3 regions of the Bacillus altitudinis genome follow, and region 1 is predicted to be linked to each of the others. Evidence: riboswitches for the same ligand, from Rfam matches in the RefSeq annotation. Region 1 holds a riboswitch; each other region holds the start of a gene.

Region 1 (5,249 bases):
GACATTTGTGCGCTCACCAACAAAGAGGGGGCGCATCGCTTCTTCATAAATGAGGGGCTCGATGCCTGATACGGTATGCGGTGATGACTCATGCGTCATGCTGCGGGGCTGAAGCGAACGTACTTCATCTGACAATGCCTGAATATGTGCAGGCGTTGTACCGCAGCAGCCGCCGACGATATTTAACCAGCCTTCTTTTGCAAAAGCGGCAATTTTTTTAGCAAGCGAAGCAGGGGATTCGTGATATTGCCCTTCTTCATCAGGGAGACCAGCGTTTGGATAGCAGCTGACAGCCGACTTTGAGATGGAGGAGAGTGTACGGATATGGTCTGTCATAAATTCTGGACCAGTTGCACAGTTTAGTCCGACGCTGATTGGTTTCATATGCTCAAGTGAAATATAAAAGGCTTCAATATCTTGACCAGCAAGGGTGGTGCCCATTGGTTCAATCGTCCCTGACACCATCAGTGGCAGCTCAATACCGGTCGCGTGAAAGGCTTCTTGAATGCCTTTAAAACCAGCTTTGACATTCAGCATGTCTTGACTCGTTTCTAAAAGAAGAGCATCACATTTCCCATCAATCAGGGCGCGGGCTTGTTCTTCATAATTTGCAACGAGCTCTTCAAACGTTGTGCCGCCTGTCACGGATAATGTTTTTGTAGTGGGCCCCATTGCGCCTACTACAAAGCGGGGCCAGTCTGGCGTCGACAAACGGTCTGCTTCACGCTTTGCCAGCTGAGCTGCTTTTACGTTCAATTCATAGGCGAGATGGCCAAGTCCATATTCATCGAGAACGAGCTTCGTCGCACCGAATGTATTTGTTTCAATGAGGTCAGCACTTGCCTCTAGGTATTGCCGGTGAATCGTGGAGATAATGTGAGGGGCTGTGACGTTTAAATATTCGTTACAGCCCTCATACTCTTCTCCGCCGAAATCCTCTGCTGTGAGATCGGCGTTTTGAATCATTGTGCCCATTGCACCGTCAAGGACGAGGATGCGTTTTTTGAGCTGTTCAGTGATAGTTGGCATGGATGTTTGGCTCCTTTTCTTTCTGATGGATGTAAGTTGTCAGTTCTGCTGTTAAATCTGATCGAAGGAAAGGGGTAATTAAATAGATACCATTAAACAATTCGCAAGCTGTATCTAATAAAGAGCGGGCAATCGCTAACCCTTCTGTCCGCTGCTTTTCTTTATTTTCGCCTGCCTTGGCCATAATCTCACGAATCGAGTCAGACAATTTAATGCCGGGAATTTCATGATGAATAAACTCTGCGTTTCGGCTGCTTGTTAGCGGCATAATACCGATGTAAATCGGTTTATCTAAATGTCGGCTTTCTTCATGAATCTTCACAAGCTGTTCCTCAGAGTATACAGGTTGTGAAATAAAATAATCGGCACCGTATTCGATTTTCTTCTCGAGGCGTTTGACCGCTTTATCAATATGACGGACATTTGGATTAAACGCACCAGCCACAGAAAAATTAGTCTTTTTCCCGAGCGGCTTCCCGGAGAAAGATAGTCCCTCGTTAAATTGTTTGATCAGACGGATCAAATCAAAGGAGGTTAAATCATACACAGATGTCGCACCTGGGAAGTCTCCAATTTTAGACGGATCGCCTGTGATGGCTAAAATATCGGTTAGTCCAAGCGTGTCTAGCCCCATTAAATGAGATTGGAGTCCAATCAAATTGCGATCACGACATGTGATATGGACAAGTGAACGCATATCAAGCTGCTGTTTTAATAAAGCGCCGCATGCCACATTGCTAATACGCGGGGTAGCTAGAGAGTTATCGGCCAGTGTGAGGGCATCAATGCCTGCACTTTTTAATTCGTTCGCTGCGACGAGGAATTTTTCAAAGTTCAGCTTCTTCGGCGGGTCCAGCTCGACGATAATCGAACGTTTTTTCACAGCCAGCTCGTCAAGACCTGGTTCTGTCCGTTGATCTTGGATGGAAATGATTTCTTCTTTTAATACTTTCACTTCTTTTTCGGTGATAGGTGCTAAATCTTTGACCGCCTCAGCCATGGCGCTTATATGCTGAGGGGTTGTTCCGCAGCAGCCTCCAATGATTCGTGCGCCCTGATTTCTAAACTCAAGTGCACTTTTTCGGAAATAATCATTATCTGTATCATAGACGAGTCTGCCTTCTTCAAGGGAGGGGAGACTGCTGTTTGGATAGACAGATAAATGCGAATTTTGCAAAAGTGGAACGCCTTCAAGTGCCTGAATCATATGATAAGGGCCTAATCGGCAGTTAATGCCGACGACATCAGCGCCAAGTGAGGATAATTCAGATAAGCCGTCTTTTAGCGGTGTACCGTCCTGCAATACACCTTGCTCATGCATGGAGACGTTCATGACAATCGGAAGCGCTGTTTCTTTGCGAGCAATCTCAAGAACGGCTTTTGCTTCTTCAATATCGTAATATGTTTCAAGCAGTAACCCATCAGGCTCTTCATTTAAAAGGATATAGAGCTGTTCTCTAAAGCTCCGTTTAATCTCGTCTAAAGAGTAGGCATTTTTGTTAAATGTTCGAATGCCACCGATCGTTCCAAGGACATAAGCTGAGCCAGCGGCTGCTTTGGCAATTTGTACAGCTTTTGTGTTAATGCGTTTTGTTTCTTCTTCTAAACCGTAGCGGGATAGTTTAATATAATTCGCACCGTATGTGTTCGTTTGAATAATGTCCGCTCCAGCTTGCACATATGCCTCGTGCACTCTTTTGACTTCATCTTCTTTTGATAAATTTAATTCTTCAAAGCAACGGTCAATGCCATAAGAGTATAAAAGTGTTCCCATTGCTCCATCAGCAATCAGTACGCGATTTTGTAAGTCTTGTAATAGGCCCATTGGTTTCCTCCTTATTTCTATGTAACAAAAAAAGCCTTCTGATAAGAAGAAGACTTTTTGGCTGTATTGAAATTCTTCTTCTTATCTTCCAAGCAGTTGCTTGCTGGATTTAGCACCTTGGTCATAGAAAATAGATTTCTACTACACCGGTTGCTGAGGCTTCACAGGGCCAGTCCCTCTGCCTCTCTTGATAAGAAAGCGATATGAACATGTCAATGAATTGAACTTCCATCAACTGTATCGAAAAAATCGGAAATAATCAATGGAAAATTTGAAATTTATCGAAAATTTATAAATTGGACGTCAATCGGTAAATCTGCCTTGCGCATAAGCGCAATCACTTCTTGTAAATCATCTTTATTTTTTCCTGTCACACGCACTTGGTCATCTTGAAATTGCGACTTTACTTTTATACCAGATTGTTTGATCAAGGCATTGATCTTTTTGGCATTGTCCTTATCAATCCCGCTAATCAGCTTTGCACGCTGGCGAACGGTTCCACCTAGGGCATGTTCTGTTTTTCCGTAGTCAATGTTTTTAGTCGGTACGTTTCGTTTAATCAGTTTTGTCACAAGGACATCCTTTAGCTGCTCCAGCTTGAAGTCATCATCAGAAATGAGAACGAGTTCTTCTTTTTCTAGTGAAATATCACTTTTACTTCCTTTAAAATCATAACGGTTTTTAATTTCTTTCAGTGCTGCTTGAATGGCGTTTTGCACCTCTGGCAGCTCCACCTTCGATACAATATCAAATGAACTTTCTTTTGCCATCACATATGACCTCCAACTATAGATATTGCGTCTATTTTATCATGCCCATAGGGGAAGAAGAAACTTTATCGAAGAGAGTTCAGATGTATGCGGTATAATTCAAGTACAGTTTGTCCACTTTAGCTAACAGAACTAGAGATGTTCATGATGACAGAAGTATAGTAGAATAAAGTGAATCAAAAGATGAACGAACGCTCTTTTAAGGGCAGATAGGAAGGAAGAGAACATGAGACCAGGTGAGCAACTGACCTTGCAAATAGATAACGAGATGGAATACGGCTACTTTTTAACAGATGGCGAAGATTCTGTTCTCCTACATCGCAGTGAGATGACAGAGGATATTGGAGATCGTGATGAAGTAGAGGTCTACTTATATGTAGATCATGAGGAAAGACTGGCAGCGACGATGAAAATTCCTAAAATCAATGCACATACATACGACTGGGTAGAAGTCGTAGACGTTGTAGAAGATATGGGTGCTTTTGTCGATATAGGTTTGTCAAAGGATGCACTTGTTGCAACTGAACACCTCCCGCCTTTTGAGGAAGCGTGGCCGAAAAAAGGCGACAAACTATACTGTATGCTCAAAGTGACAAGTTACGGGAGAATGTTCGCAAAACCAGCCACTGAAGATGTGATCAGTGAATTGTTTACTGAGGCGCCAGAAACGTTAATGAACAAAGAAATCACGGGGACAATCTATCGCTTAATTGCGACAGGTTCTTTTATGCTGACAGATACAGGCGTGCGTGGATTTATCCACCGCACGGAACGAAAGGAAGAGCCTAGATTGGGATCGACCGTGACAGGACGCGTCATTGCAGTGAAAGAGGACGGAACTGTAAACGTTTCTCTGCTTCCGAGAAAGCAGGATGCATTATCTGTCGATGCAGAAGAAATCTTAACTTACATGAGAACGAGAAACGGTGCAATGCCTTTCGGCGATAAAAGCGATCCAGAAGATATCCGGGAAAGATTTCAAATGAGCAAAGCAGCCTTCAAACGAGCATTAGGTCATCTGATGAAAAATGATCTTGTTTACCAAAAAGAAGGATGGACATACGAGAAAAAGTGAGCATTTGCTCACTTTTTTTATTTTTGTCATAAATAATGGTTTTTTTCAGTGAAAAAAGTCATGAAAAAAGCTGAAAATCCTTCACTTTATCATTGAAACAATGACTCTCAAATCCGATAAATAAGGGGTAAGGATGATAAAAGGAGTGTGTTTTTGGATGAAAGTGAAGATTTCATTACTTCTGATGGCAGCTATGATCATGGTACTCGCCTCATGCAGCAATCAGCAGGGGGGACCACCGGTATCAAATACGAAGCATATTGGTGTCATGCTGACGGATGATGGTCTTGGTGATCAATCATTTAACGATTCATCATTTAAAGGATTAGAAAAAGCACGTGATGAGCTTGGCATTGAATTCGATTATAGAGAAATTGCAGAAACCGATACATATGAAAAAGGGCTGACCGAGCTTGTGAAAGATGGAAATGACCTGATCATCGGTGTAGGTTTCAGTATGCAAGAAGACTTAGAAAAGGTAGCGAAAAAATATCCGAAAAAGCAATTTTTACTCATTGATGCTGTGTCTGAACTGAAAAATGTCACATCA
Region 2 (5,249 bases), 1.8 Mb from region 1:
CCCTTAATGCGTCTGTCCTCCAAATTCATCAATACATTGCTGAACAACTGTGATGCCTTGACTTAGCGCAGCACCGCCGCCAAACGCTGCCGCCACACTGACGACCTCCAGCAAATTCTCTTCTGTTGCGCCTTGGTCGAGCGCTCCCTTTGTATGATAGATCATGCAATATTCATCTTGTGCATGAATGCTGATGCCAAGGGCAATCATTTGTTTTTCTTTTTGTGTTAAGGAATCGCTCTGAAAGCACTGCTCCGTAAATTCATTAAATTTCTTGCCAAACACCGGCATTTTCTTCTGAAATTCACCCATTGCCGTTTTATAATCCGTCAGTGATTGTTGCATCGATCCGCTCATATGTTGTTCATTCATCTTCATTCCATCCCTTCAAGTCATTTGTTCGTTTTTATTATGAGCGAGATTTGAAAAAATACACAAAAAAACCTCGCTTTCATGAAGCGAGGTTTACAAGTTGTTATTCAGATACAGGCAATACTGCACCATCATACTTTTTGTCGATGAATTCTTTGATTTTATCAGAGTGAAGAACTTCCATTAATACCTTGATCTTCTCTGATTTTTCGTCACCTTTGCGAACAGCGACGATGTTTGCATACGGGTTGTTTTTCGTTTGCTCAAGTTCGATTGAATCTTTTTTCGGATTCAATTTATTTTGGATCGCATAGTTAACGTTAATAAATACAGCGTCGCCTTCACTGTTTTCATAAGCTTTCGCTGTTAGTTCAGGAGCGATTTTTTTGAATTTTAGGTTCTTCGGGTTTTCTTTGATGTTTTTGACTGTTGCGTTGATTGTATCTACTTTTGGATCAAGCTTGATCACACCAGCATTTTGTAATAGGGCAAGCATACGTCCTTGCTCAGCTACGTTGTTTGTCATGATGATCGTGCCGCCGTTTGGAATATCTTTTACTGATTTGTATTTCTTAGAGTAGATACCGAAAGGCTCAAGGTGAACGGCACCAGCACTCACTAAGTTGTAATCTTTGTTTGATTTATTTTCTTCGTTCAAGTAAGGGATATGTTGGAAAAAGTTCGCATCCACTTCTTTTTCAGCTAATGCTTTGTTGTACATTTTATAATCGCTCAGTACTTTCACTTTTAGATCGTAGCCTTTTTCTTTTAGAAGTGGTTTTGCTTCTTCAAGAATCTCGGCATGTGGTGTTTTTGAAGCGGCAACCGTGATGGTTTTGTTATCGCTTGCGTTATTTGATGAACCGCAAGCAGCTAAAATGCCTGCAAATGCTAGAAATAGTGCACTTAAAATCAATTTCTTCATGAATAATTCCTCCCTTAACGTTTATCAATTTTATTTGTAATCAAATCACCGATTATTTGAATGATAAAGACGATGATCAGAATAAACACAGTGGCTACAAGTGTGACATCTGTATTACCAGATTGGTATCCTTCTACATAAGCAAGGTCACCAAGTCCGCCTGCTCCAATTGCTCCTGCAATCGCAGTAGAGCCAATCAGAGCAATCGCTGTTACAGTAATTCCTGAAATAAGGGCTGGCAGTGATTCTGGAAGCAATACTTTGAAAATTATGGTCGACGTTTTTGCTCCCATAGATCGTGCTGCTTCAATGACTCCTTTGTCTACTTCACGCAGTGCAATTTCGACAAGACGTGCGTAGAAAGGGGCTGAGCCAATGACAAGGGCTGGTAATGCTGCATTTGGACCTAATATCGTGCCCATAATTAGTTTAGTAAATCCTAATAATAGAATGATTAATATGATAAAGGGAATCGATCTGAAAATGTTGACTACTGCGCCGATGACAGCATTAATTGGTTTGTTTTCCCACAAACCGCCTTTACTTGTCAAAAAGAGCAACAGCCCAAGGATGATGCCGATAGCAAAAGCAAACGCTAATGCAATGAGTGTCATATAGACCGTTTCACCCGTCGCGTTCCAAATAACCTCTAGATCAACGTTCGGAAACCATTTCTCAAACATGTGTCATCACCTCGATTTCAACCTGTTTGCTTTGGATATAGGCGATGGCTTTTTCAACTTCGTTCTCGTCTCCATTAATATGGATAAAGAGTGTTCCAAACGCGCCTTCCTGCGTTTGAGAAATCTTTCCTTGCAGGATGTTCACATCGACCTTGAAGGATCGAATAATTTCCGTGATCAGCGGCTGTTCGGCAGAATCTCCAATAAAGGACAACCTGACGACCTGACCTTCTTTTACTCTCTCTAGGACGTGCTCGATCGTTTCTTTTGCTTCTTCTGGTTCAGCAAGCTGTTTCACGAATCGCTTCGTCATTTCTTCTTTCGGCTGTCTGAAGACACGTAATACTTCGCCTTCTTCGACAATACGGCCATTCTCCATCACTGCCACACGGTGACAAATTTTGCGAATGACGTGCATTTCATGTGTGATCAATACAATGGTGAGTCCTAGTCGTTTATTAATATCGGCTAAAAGCTCAAGGATGGAATCCGTTGTTTGTGGATCAAGCGCAGAAGTGGCTTCGTCACATAGCAGAACTTTTGGGTCATTCGCTAATGCTCTCGCAATCCCTACACGCTGCTTTTGCCCGCCGCTGAGCTGAGAAGGATATGCATTTTCTTTTCCTTCTAAACCGACCAATTTAATCAGTTCGTTTGCACGAGCTCTCCGTTTTGACGTTGGTACACCTGCGATCTCGAGCGGGAACATAATATTTTGTCTCACTGTTCTTGACCAGAGCAAGTTAAAGTGTTGGAAAATCATGCTGATTTCTTGTCTTGCTTTCCGAAGTTTCGCATTCGATACTTCATTGATCCGGTTGCCTGCCACTTCAACGATTCCTTCTGTTGGCAACTCCAGACCGTTTAATAGGCGAATCAAGGAGCTTTTCCCAGCGCCGCTATACCCGATAATTCCGAATATTTCACCTTTATCGATATCCAAGTTGACGTCTTTCACGGCATCAACATTTCCGCTTTTTGAAAGATACGTTTTTGATACATTCTGTAAATGGATCACAGTCTGTTCACCTGCTTTCTTGCTGAATCTATAGGTTGCCATCACATACGTTCAATTATTCTTCCGACTGTTATGACGCTAGCCTGACGCAAGGTCAGTAAAAAAGACCTAACTGCAACGCAAGCAGAAAGGCCTTTTATATCAAATACGCCTTTCTCTCATCTTTCAAAGCGTTGCGGCTTTGAGTGAATTGGCACCAATTTCAGCTATGCTGACGGTTGCCGGGTTTCATAGGGCACGTCCCTCCACCTCTCTTAATAAGAGAAAATATGTTGTTTTATGTGATGTTCATGTTTTTACTAACGTAGAATATCATGCTATCTGAGATATGTCAACGCTGTAAATCGCTAATTTCCAAGTAAACGACTACGTTATCATTTTTCGAAAAAAACCGTTCGTCAGCCAAAGTACCGCTTCTAGTCTTAGAAGAGCTCGAAATGAGCCTTTCACTTTCACTTGTCCTCTGCTGATCAGCTGCTGTAAGGACATGTCTCCATCTAATAATTGCAAAATCTCTTTTCGCTCACCATAAAAGATGAGATCCGATAACTCAATTGCAGGTAGTTTCTTCACTTCACCACGTTCATCCACAATCAATGTACAAGAGTCCGTTTCCGCCTCAAATGTAATCTTCAAGGATGATGATGAGAGCAACGGCTTTAACAATAATCGCTGCCCTGCACTTCCATGGGCTTTCACATTTTCCACATGTATAACCTCCCTGTCATTTGGTTATACATAACATTTCTCTACAAACATCGGCTTGTCCTTTATAAATAGCTCGACAAATTTTCAAATGAATTGCTTGAAATATGACAAAAAACCGCTTTATTTAGCGGTTTCAATCATTTCGTGAAGATATGGAACGGAGTGAAAGGCATAGCCTTTTTGCACGATTTCACCCTTTTTAAACAGGAGAAAGCAAGGGACACTTTCGATCTCAAATGCTTTTGCAAAACTTGGCGAGTAATTTAAGTTATTTTCATAAAAAGGAACTTCCGGCTGCATGGCATCAACCACTGCCAGCATCTTCTTTGCCAGCTGGCATGTTCCGCAAAATGGTGTATATAAGTACAAAAGAAATAAATCGTCCTCTATCTCCTTGAATTCATGCTCTTCAATCTCTTTCATATACGTCACCCTTATAAATATTTCGAATGAACATCAATGTTTGCAGCTAATAGAATAGATGCAATGTGGGCTGACGGTGAAGCGGCCACTTCGCGGTACGTTCTGTCGACAAAAAGATGCAGTGCTTCAGGGAATTCTTTTCGGAATTGCTTCCGCAGTTTGTCGCCAGCATCGTCACTGTCTGCTAATATGTAAACGTCTTTCCCGAATAAATCGTCCACAAGCTGATCCAGCTTCGATGTACTGATCGTGCCATTGGTGCAAATGATGGTAACAGGTTCACTTATGACTTCTTTTAGCTTCTGTTTATCTGATTTACCTTCTACAATGATGACCTTTTCTATCTCGACATTCATCACGATCACCTGGCCCTTTTGACGTTGATTCACTTCTTCCTTAGATTACAATCTTTCATTCGGGTTGTAAAGATTGGGCACTTGATCAACAAAAAGGCTGTAGCATTCACTCACTACAGCCTTATCTGTGATTAGCACCAGCCATTTTCATCGTCACAGTCTACATATTTTTCAGTCCCATGGGTCAACGTATCTGACAGACGATAAAAACGGTTTTGATCATAGGAATAACCTGATTTTAATTCATATTGATTTTCACTAATCATCGTGCCAATCTCTTCGTTTTGATGGTAAAGCACCATGCCGCTCTCTTTGAATCGTCCAGTGACATGCTCTGTTATATCCACCTGTTCTTTTTGAAAAGACAAATTGGACACCCCCCCCATAAAGGTAGAGTGTCCAATTTCACATGAATTAGTCTTCTTTTGTCATTTCTTCATATTGCTCAGCTGTCATTAAGTTCTCGATTTCAGACGCATCCGCTGGCTCTACTACGATCATCCAAGCTTTTTCGTATGGAGAGTCGTTGACGAACTCTGGACTGTCATCAAGCTCATCGTTCACTTCAACGATTGTGCCGTTAATCGGTGCGTATAGTTCAGAAACTGTTTTGACTGATTCTACACTTCCGAAAGGCTCGTCCGCTGTGATTTTGTCTCCTACTTCAGGAAGCTCAACGAACACGATATCCCCTAGCTCAGATTGAGCAAAATGCGTAATACCGATACGCACCTTATCTCCTTCTACTTTGACCCATTCATGTT
Region 3 (5,249 bases), 1.6 Mb from region 1:
ACACGATGAAAGAAGAATCGATCCCGCCTGATAGGAATGAACCAACAGGCACATCACTTCTCATGTGGACTTTTACAGAATCATAGATAGCATCACGTACTTCTTCTACTAATTTCTGCTCTTGTGTTTGTTCAGGTTTGAATTGAACTTTCCAGTAAGTCTTAAATGCAATGTCTTGGCCTGGACGCAGTGTAAACTGATGACCTGGCTCAACTTTGTGCACTTTTTGATCAAGTGTATTTGGCTCAGGAACGAACTGAAAAGACATGTACTGCTGCAAAGCAGTCTCATCAAATAAAATGTTCTCATTCACAGCCATTAAGCTTTTGCGTTCAGAAGCAAAGTACACTTGGTCATCTATTTGTGTAAAATAGAGAGGTTTAATGCCGAAAGGATCTCTTGCGCCATATAATAACTGCGCTTCTTTATCCCAAATTAAAAAGGCAAACATGCCGCGAAGCTTCGATGCCGCTTCTTCTTTATAGTGGCGATATGTGGCAAGAAGGACTTCCGTATCAGAATCTGTGCTGAACGTATAGCCTTTTTTCACAAGCTCTTCTTTCAGCTCCACATAGTTATAAATTTCTCCGTTGAAAATAATCCAATATTTTTCATCTTCATAAGAAAGCGGCTGCTTTCCGTGTTCAACATCTATAATACTTAAACGTCTAAATCCAAATCCTACATGCTCATCATGAAAGTACCCCTCATCATCCGGACCTCGATGAACGATGAGACGATTCATTTGCTTAATTAACTCTTCCTGCTCAGTAGTTTCGGACAATGGACGGTGATTAAATACACCAACAAACCCACACATATTATTGCCTCCACGTTATGTTATTTCTTAAAAGTAGACCTATAATTAGACAGTATTTTGTCCAATTTTGTTTCACATTTTTACGCTTTTTGTAGAATTTTTTTTAATCAAAAGGAAAACCGCTTAAAATAAGCGGTTTTGTATGTTGTTATTCTCCTAATGCTTCCTTGCGAAGCGTGTCGGCTTTATCCGTTTTTTCCCATGGAAGATCCAAGTCATGACGGCCAAAATGTCCATATGCAGCGGTTTGTTTATAGATCGGACGACGTAAGTCAAGCATTTTAATAATGCCGGCTGGACGAAGATCAAAGTTTGCACGTACCACTTCAATTAATTTCTCTTCAGAGGCTTTTCCTGTTCCAAATGTATCAATTGAAATGGAGACAGGCTGTGCAACACCAATTGCATAAGCAAGCTGTACTTCACATGAATCTGCAAGACCAGCTGCTACGATGTTTTTCGCTACATAGCGAGCCGCATATGCTGCAGAACGGTCAACCTTCGTTGCATCCTTACCAGAGAAAGCACCGCCACCGTGACGAGCATACCCGCCATATGTATCAACGATGATTTTACGTCCAGTTAAACCAGCATCCCCTTGAGGTCCACCGATGACAAAGCGGCCTGTTGGGTTGATGAAGTATTTTGTTTCTTCATCGATCAGTTCACTTGGAACGACAGGGCGGATGACATGCTCTTTTAAGTCGCTTTGAATTTGTTCAAGCGTCACTTCTGGTGCATGCTGTGTAGAAATAACCACCGTATCAATACGAACTGGTTTGTTTTGTTCATCATATTCAACTGTTACTTGAGTTTTTCCGTCTGGACGAAGGTATGCAAGTGTTTCATTCTTGCGTACTTCTGTTAAACGGCGAGATAATTTATGTGCAAGAGAAATCGGCAGTGGCATAAGCTCTTCAGTTTCGTTGTTTGCAAAACCAAACATCAAACCTTGGTCACCTGCACCGATCGCATCAATTTCTTCTTCAGTCATTGTTCCTTCACGTGCTTCAAGCGCTTTGTCTACACCTTGCGCAATATCAGCAGACTGTTCATCAATTGATGTAAGAACCGCACATGTTTCCGCATCAAAACCATATTTCGCACGTGTGTAGCCAATTTCCTTAATCGTGTCACGCACCGTCTTTGGAATGTCGACATAAGTAGACGTTGTAATCTCACCGCTTACTAATACGAGACCGGTTGTTACAGAAGTTTCACAGGCAACACGTGCATTTGGATCTTTCTTTAAAATTTCATCCAAAATGCTGTCTGAAATTTGATCACAGATTTTATCTGGATGTCCTTCGGTCACTGATTCTGAAGTAAATAAACGACGATTTTGACTCATAATGGCTATTTCCTCCTGTACAAGACCACATCATCCCAAGATGAGGCCTCCAATATGATACGGAACTCGTTCCCTCTTATATTTCAACATGTTTATATTAGAGATGTTATTGGCAATTTGTTCATATGATATCCCAAAAATAAAAAAACCATTTCCTTCATTGCGAGGAAAGGGTCTGAGATCGCATGCCTTTCACTCTTATCGCTCAAGGTGTTCTTGTACCTTGCATCAGGTTAGCACCTTGGTTTCTCAGCATGTTCATGCCTTTTTCATAAGAAACCGGTTGCTGGGCTTCATCGGGCCTGTCCCTCCACCAACTCGGGATAAGAGTATCCGTTCAATAAGATATCTTATCTTAAACCCTTGCGTCATGTCAATGGTTCATAGGAATTATCTCCCCTTTTTTTCACCTCATCATTAGCATCACCAAAAAGCATATTTTCATAGCAGAAATGAAAAAACACACACAAAAATGTTTAAATAGTATAGACTATTATTATCAATGTGTTATACTAATCAAAACAAACAAATTCAACGGTAAAGGAAGGGTTTTTTTATGAACTCAGTGGATTTAAAAGAAGATTTGCAGTCATTGCTCTCATTAGAAAATACGCACCAAAATTTATCTGTTCCGAAACTTGTTGAAAAGATTTTGGCACGTAATGAAGGCGTTTTAACTTCAACTGGTGCTGTCCGCGCCACAACTGGTGCCTACACTGGACGTTCGCCTAAAGATAAATTCATCGTAAAAGAAGAAAACTCTGAACATAAAATTGATTGGGGTCAAGTCAATCAGCCGATCTCGAAAGAGGCATTTGATCGTTTATATACAAAGGTTGTGTCATACTTAAAAGAACGTGATGAACTATTTGTCTTTGATGGTTTTGCCGGTGCTGACGAAAAATACCGTATGCCAATTACAGTTGTAAATGAATTCGCTTGGCACAATCTCTTTGCAAAGCAACTATTCATCAGACCTGATGGATCAACACCATCATCAAACGAAAAACCTTTCACCATCTTATCTGCACCTCACTTTAAAGCAGATCCTGAAACAGATGGCACAAACTCTGAAACGTTTATTATCGTTTCTTTTGAAAAACGGACGATTCTGATCGGTGGAACAGAATATGCAGGTGAGATGAAAAAATCCATTTTCTCTGTTATGAACTACCTGCTTCCTGAACAAGATATTTTATCAATGCACTGCTCTGCTAACGTCGGTCAAGAAGGCGATGTTGCTTTATTTTTCGGCCTTTCAGGTACTGGAAAAACGACGCTTTCTGCAAGTGCAAGCCGCAAGCTGATTGGAGACGATGAGCATGGCTGGTCTAACACAGGTGTCTTCAATATTGAAGGCGGATGCTATGCAAAATGCGTGAACTTAAGTGAAGAAAAAGAACCACAAATTTACAAAGCCATCAGCTTCGGATCAGTGCTTGAAAATGTAGTACTTGATGAAGAAACACGTGAAGCAGATTATGATGACACATTCTTTACTGAAAATACACGTGCGGCTTACCCAATCGAAATGATTGATAACATCGTGAAACCAAGTATTGCAGGTCACCCATCTGCCATCGTCTTTTTAACAGCTGATGCATTCGGCGTTTTACCTCCAATCAGCCGTTTAACGAAAGAACAAGCCATGTACCACTTCTTGAGTGGTTACACAAGTAAACTAGCTGGAACTGAGCGTGGCGTGACGTCACCAGAAACAACGTTCTCTACTTGCTTTGGTTCACCATTCTTGCCACTTCCTGCTCATGTCTATGCTGAAATGCTTGGTAAAAAAATCGATGAGCACGGCGCAAAAGTATTCCTTGTGAATACAGGCTGGACTGGCGGCGGCTACGGTACGGGCAAACGAATGAATCTTGCTCATACAAGAGCAATGGTGCAGGCAGCGATCGAAGGCGATCTTGACAACGCTGAAATGATCACTGACGACATCTTCGGATTACACATCCCGCTTCATATTCCAGGAGTGCCAGATGAAGTGCTTCAGCCTGCTAAAACATGGGACGATCAAGAGGCTTACAAAGAAAAAGCACACTTCCTTGCAAATGAATTTAAAAAGAACTTTAAAAAATTCAGCCATGCAGCAAGTGATATTGAAGCAAAAGGCGGACCACTCGTCTAATCAAAAGGAAAAAGCTGAGGGAATGAATCCCTCAGCTTTTTTAGTTCGTTGAATGTAATGACACAAGACGGTACGTCACCTTCGTGACATTGTCTGTGAGCTCCAGCTTTTCAACATGTGCTGTCCCTGTTTTTTCTCCGTCTTTCGTTTTACGCACCTCAAGCGGAATATTTAATGGATAAATGCGGTACCCTTCCTTCATGAGCTCAAACACATTTTCTTCAATTCTTGTCTCTTTTCCTTTTGTGACAATCATTGTATTAAATTCAACAGGCATTCCCATAATGAAAATCCCCCTACTTTCTATATTTCTTTCTACCGTTTATTTTACCACATTTCCGCCTTTTCGGCTGTGCATCCATGTCGTCAGCCGTCTGACAATCTCCCGGTTATGCTGTGGCGGGAAATAATGATGATATCCGTGAAAATACCATGTTTCCACAGACTTGCCATGCTGACGCAGTGCATCTTCTAATAAATACGCATGCTCAATGGATACATTCTCATCCAGCTCCCCATGAATGATTAGGACAGGTGCTTCAATTTGGTGCACATGATTCAAAGGCGTTCTAGCCTCATATGCTTCTGGTACCTTATGCGGAGGACCTCCTATCACACGCTTCATCATTCTTCTCATATCCACACGTTCTTCATAGGTGAGCTTCATATCACTTACGCCTCCCCATGTCACAAAGGAAGCGGCCTCATGCTTCATTTCAACAGCGGTCCATATGCCCATAATTCCGCCGCGGGAAAAACCAAAGATATGAATGCGCTCCTGCTTCACCTTTTGATGATGCTTCAACAGCTGAAATGCAGCAAATGCATCTTTCCGATCTTCTCCGGCAAAATCCTCGTTCCCTTCGCCTCCTTGATTCCCTCGGTAGAAGGGCGCAAAGACGACAAACCCTTGCGCAGCAAATTGCACAATTCGG

The links. Region 1 has a riboswitch for S-adenosylmethionine ahead of ID12_RS10165 (bifunctional homocysteine S-methyltransferase/methylenetetrahydrofolate reductase). Riboswitches for the same ligand answer to the same signal wherever they lie in the genome.
Region 2: another riboswitch for S-adenosylmethionine. It lies ahead of ID12_RS01010 (methionine ABC transporter ATP-binding protein); the one in region 1 lies ahead of ID12_RS10165 (bifunctional homocysteine S-methyltransferase/methylenetetrahydrofolate reductase).
Region 3: another riboswitch for S-adenosylmethionine. It lies ahead of metK (methionine adenosyltransferase); the one in region 1 lies ahead of ID12_RS10165 (bifunctional homocysteine S-methyltransferase/methylenetetrahydrofolate reductase).

What each region holds. Positions count from the first base shown of each region.
Region 1 covers NZ_CP009108.1:2,028,201-2,033,449, forward strand. The annotation lists gene metH (methionine synthase) at 1-1,029, opposite strand, end outside; gene ID12_RS10165 (bifunctional homocysteine S-methyltransferase/methylenetetrahydrofolate reductase) at 1,013-2,854, opposite strand; SAM riboswitch class I at 2,933-3,051, opposite strand; gene ID12_RS10170 (YajQ family cyclic di-GMP-binding protein) at 3,133-3,624, opposite strand; gene ID12_RS10175 (CvfB family protein) at 3,851-4,699, shown strand; gene ID12_RS10180 (BMP family lipoprotein) at 4,857-5,249, shown strand, end outside.
Region 2 covers NZ_CP009108.1:186,735-191,983, forward strand. The annotation lists gene ID12_RS00995 (carboxymuconolactone decarboxylase family protein) at 4-372, opposite strand; gene metQ (methionine ABC transporter substrate-binding lipoprotein MetQ) at 476-1,297, opposite strand; gene ID12_RS01005 (methionine ABC transporter permease) at 1,312-1,980, opposite strand; gene ID12_RS01010 (methionine ABC transporter ATP-binding protein) at 1,973-2,998, opposite strand; SAM riboswitch class I at 3,154-3,262, opposite strand; gene ID12_RS01015 (SCP2 sterol-binding domain-containing protein) at 3,365-3,706, opposite strand; gene ID12_RS01020 (thioredoxin family protein) at 3,827-4,129, opposite strand; gene ID12_RS01025 (toprim domain-containing protein) at 4,141-4,485, opposite strand; gene ID12_RS01030 (YusG family protein) at 4,617-4,853, opposite strand; gene gcvH (glycine cleavage system protein GcvH) at 4,900-5,249, opposite strand, start outside.
Region 3 covers NZ_CP009108.1:3,634,288-3,639,536, forward strand. The annotation lists gene asnB (asparagine synthase (glutamine-hydrolyzing)) at 1-820, opposite strand, end outside; gene metK (methionine adenosyltransferase) at 969-2,171, opposite strand; SAM riboswitch class I at 2,367-2,501, opposite strand; gene pckA (phosphoenolpyruvate carboxykinase (ATP)) at 2,728-4,314, shown strand; gene ID12_RS18340 (DUF2584 domain-containing protein) at 4,355-4,597, opposite strand; gene ID12_RS18345 (alpha/beta hydrolase family protein) at 4,637-5,249, opposite strand, start outside.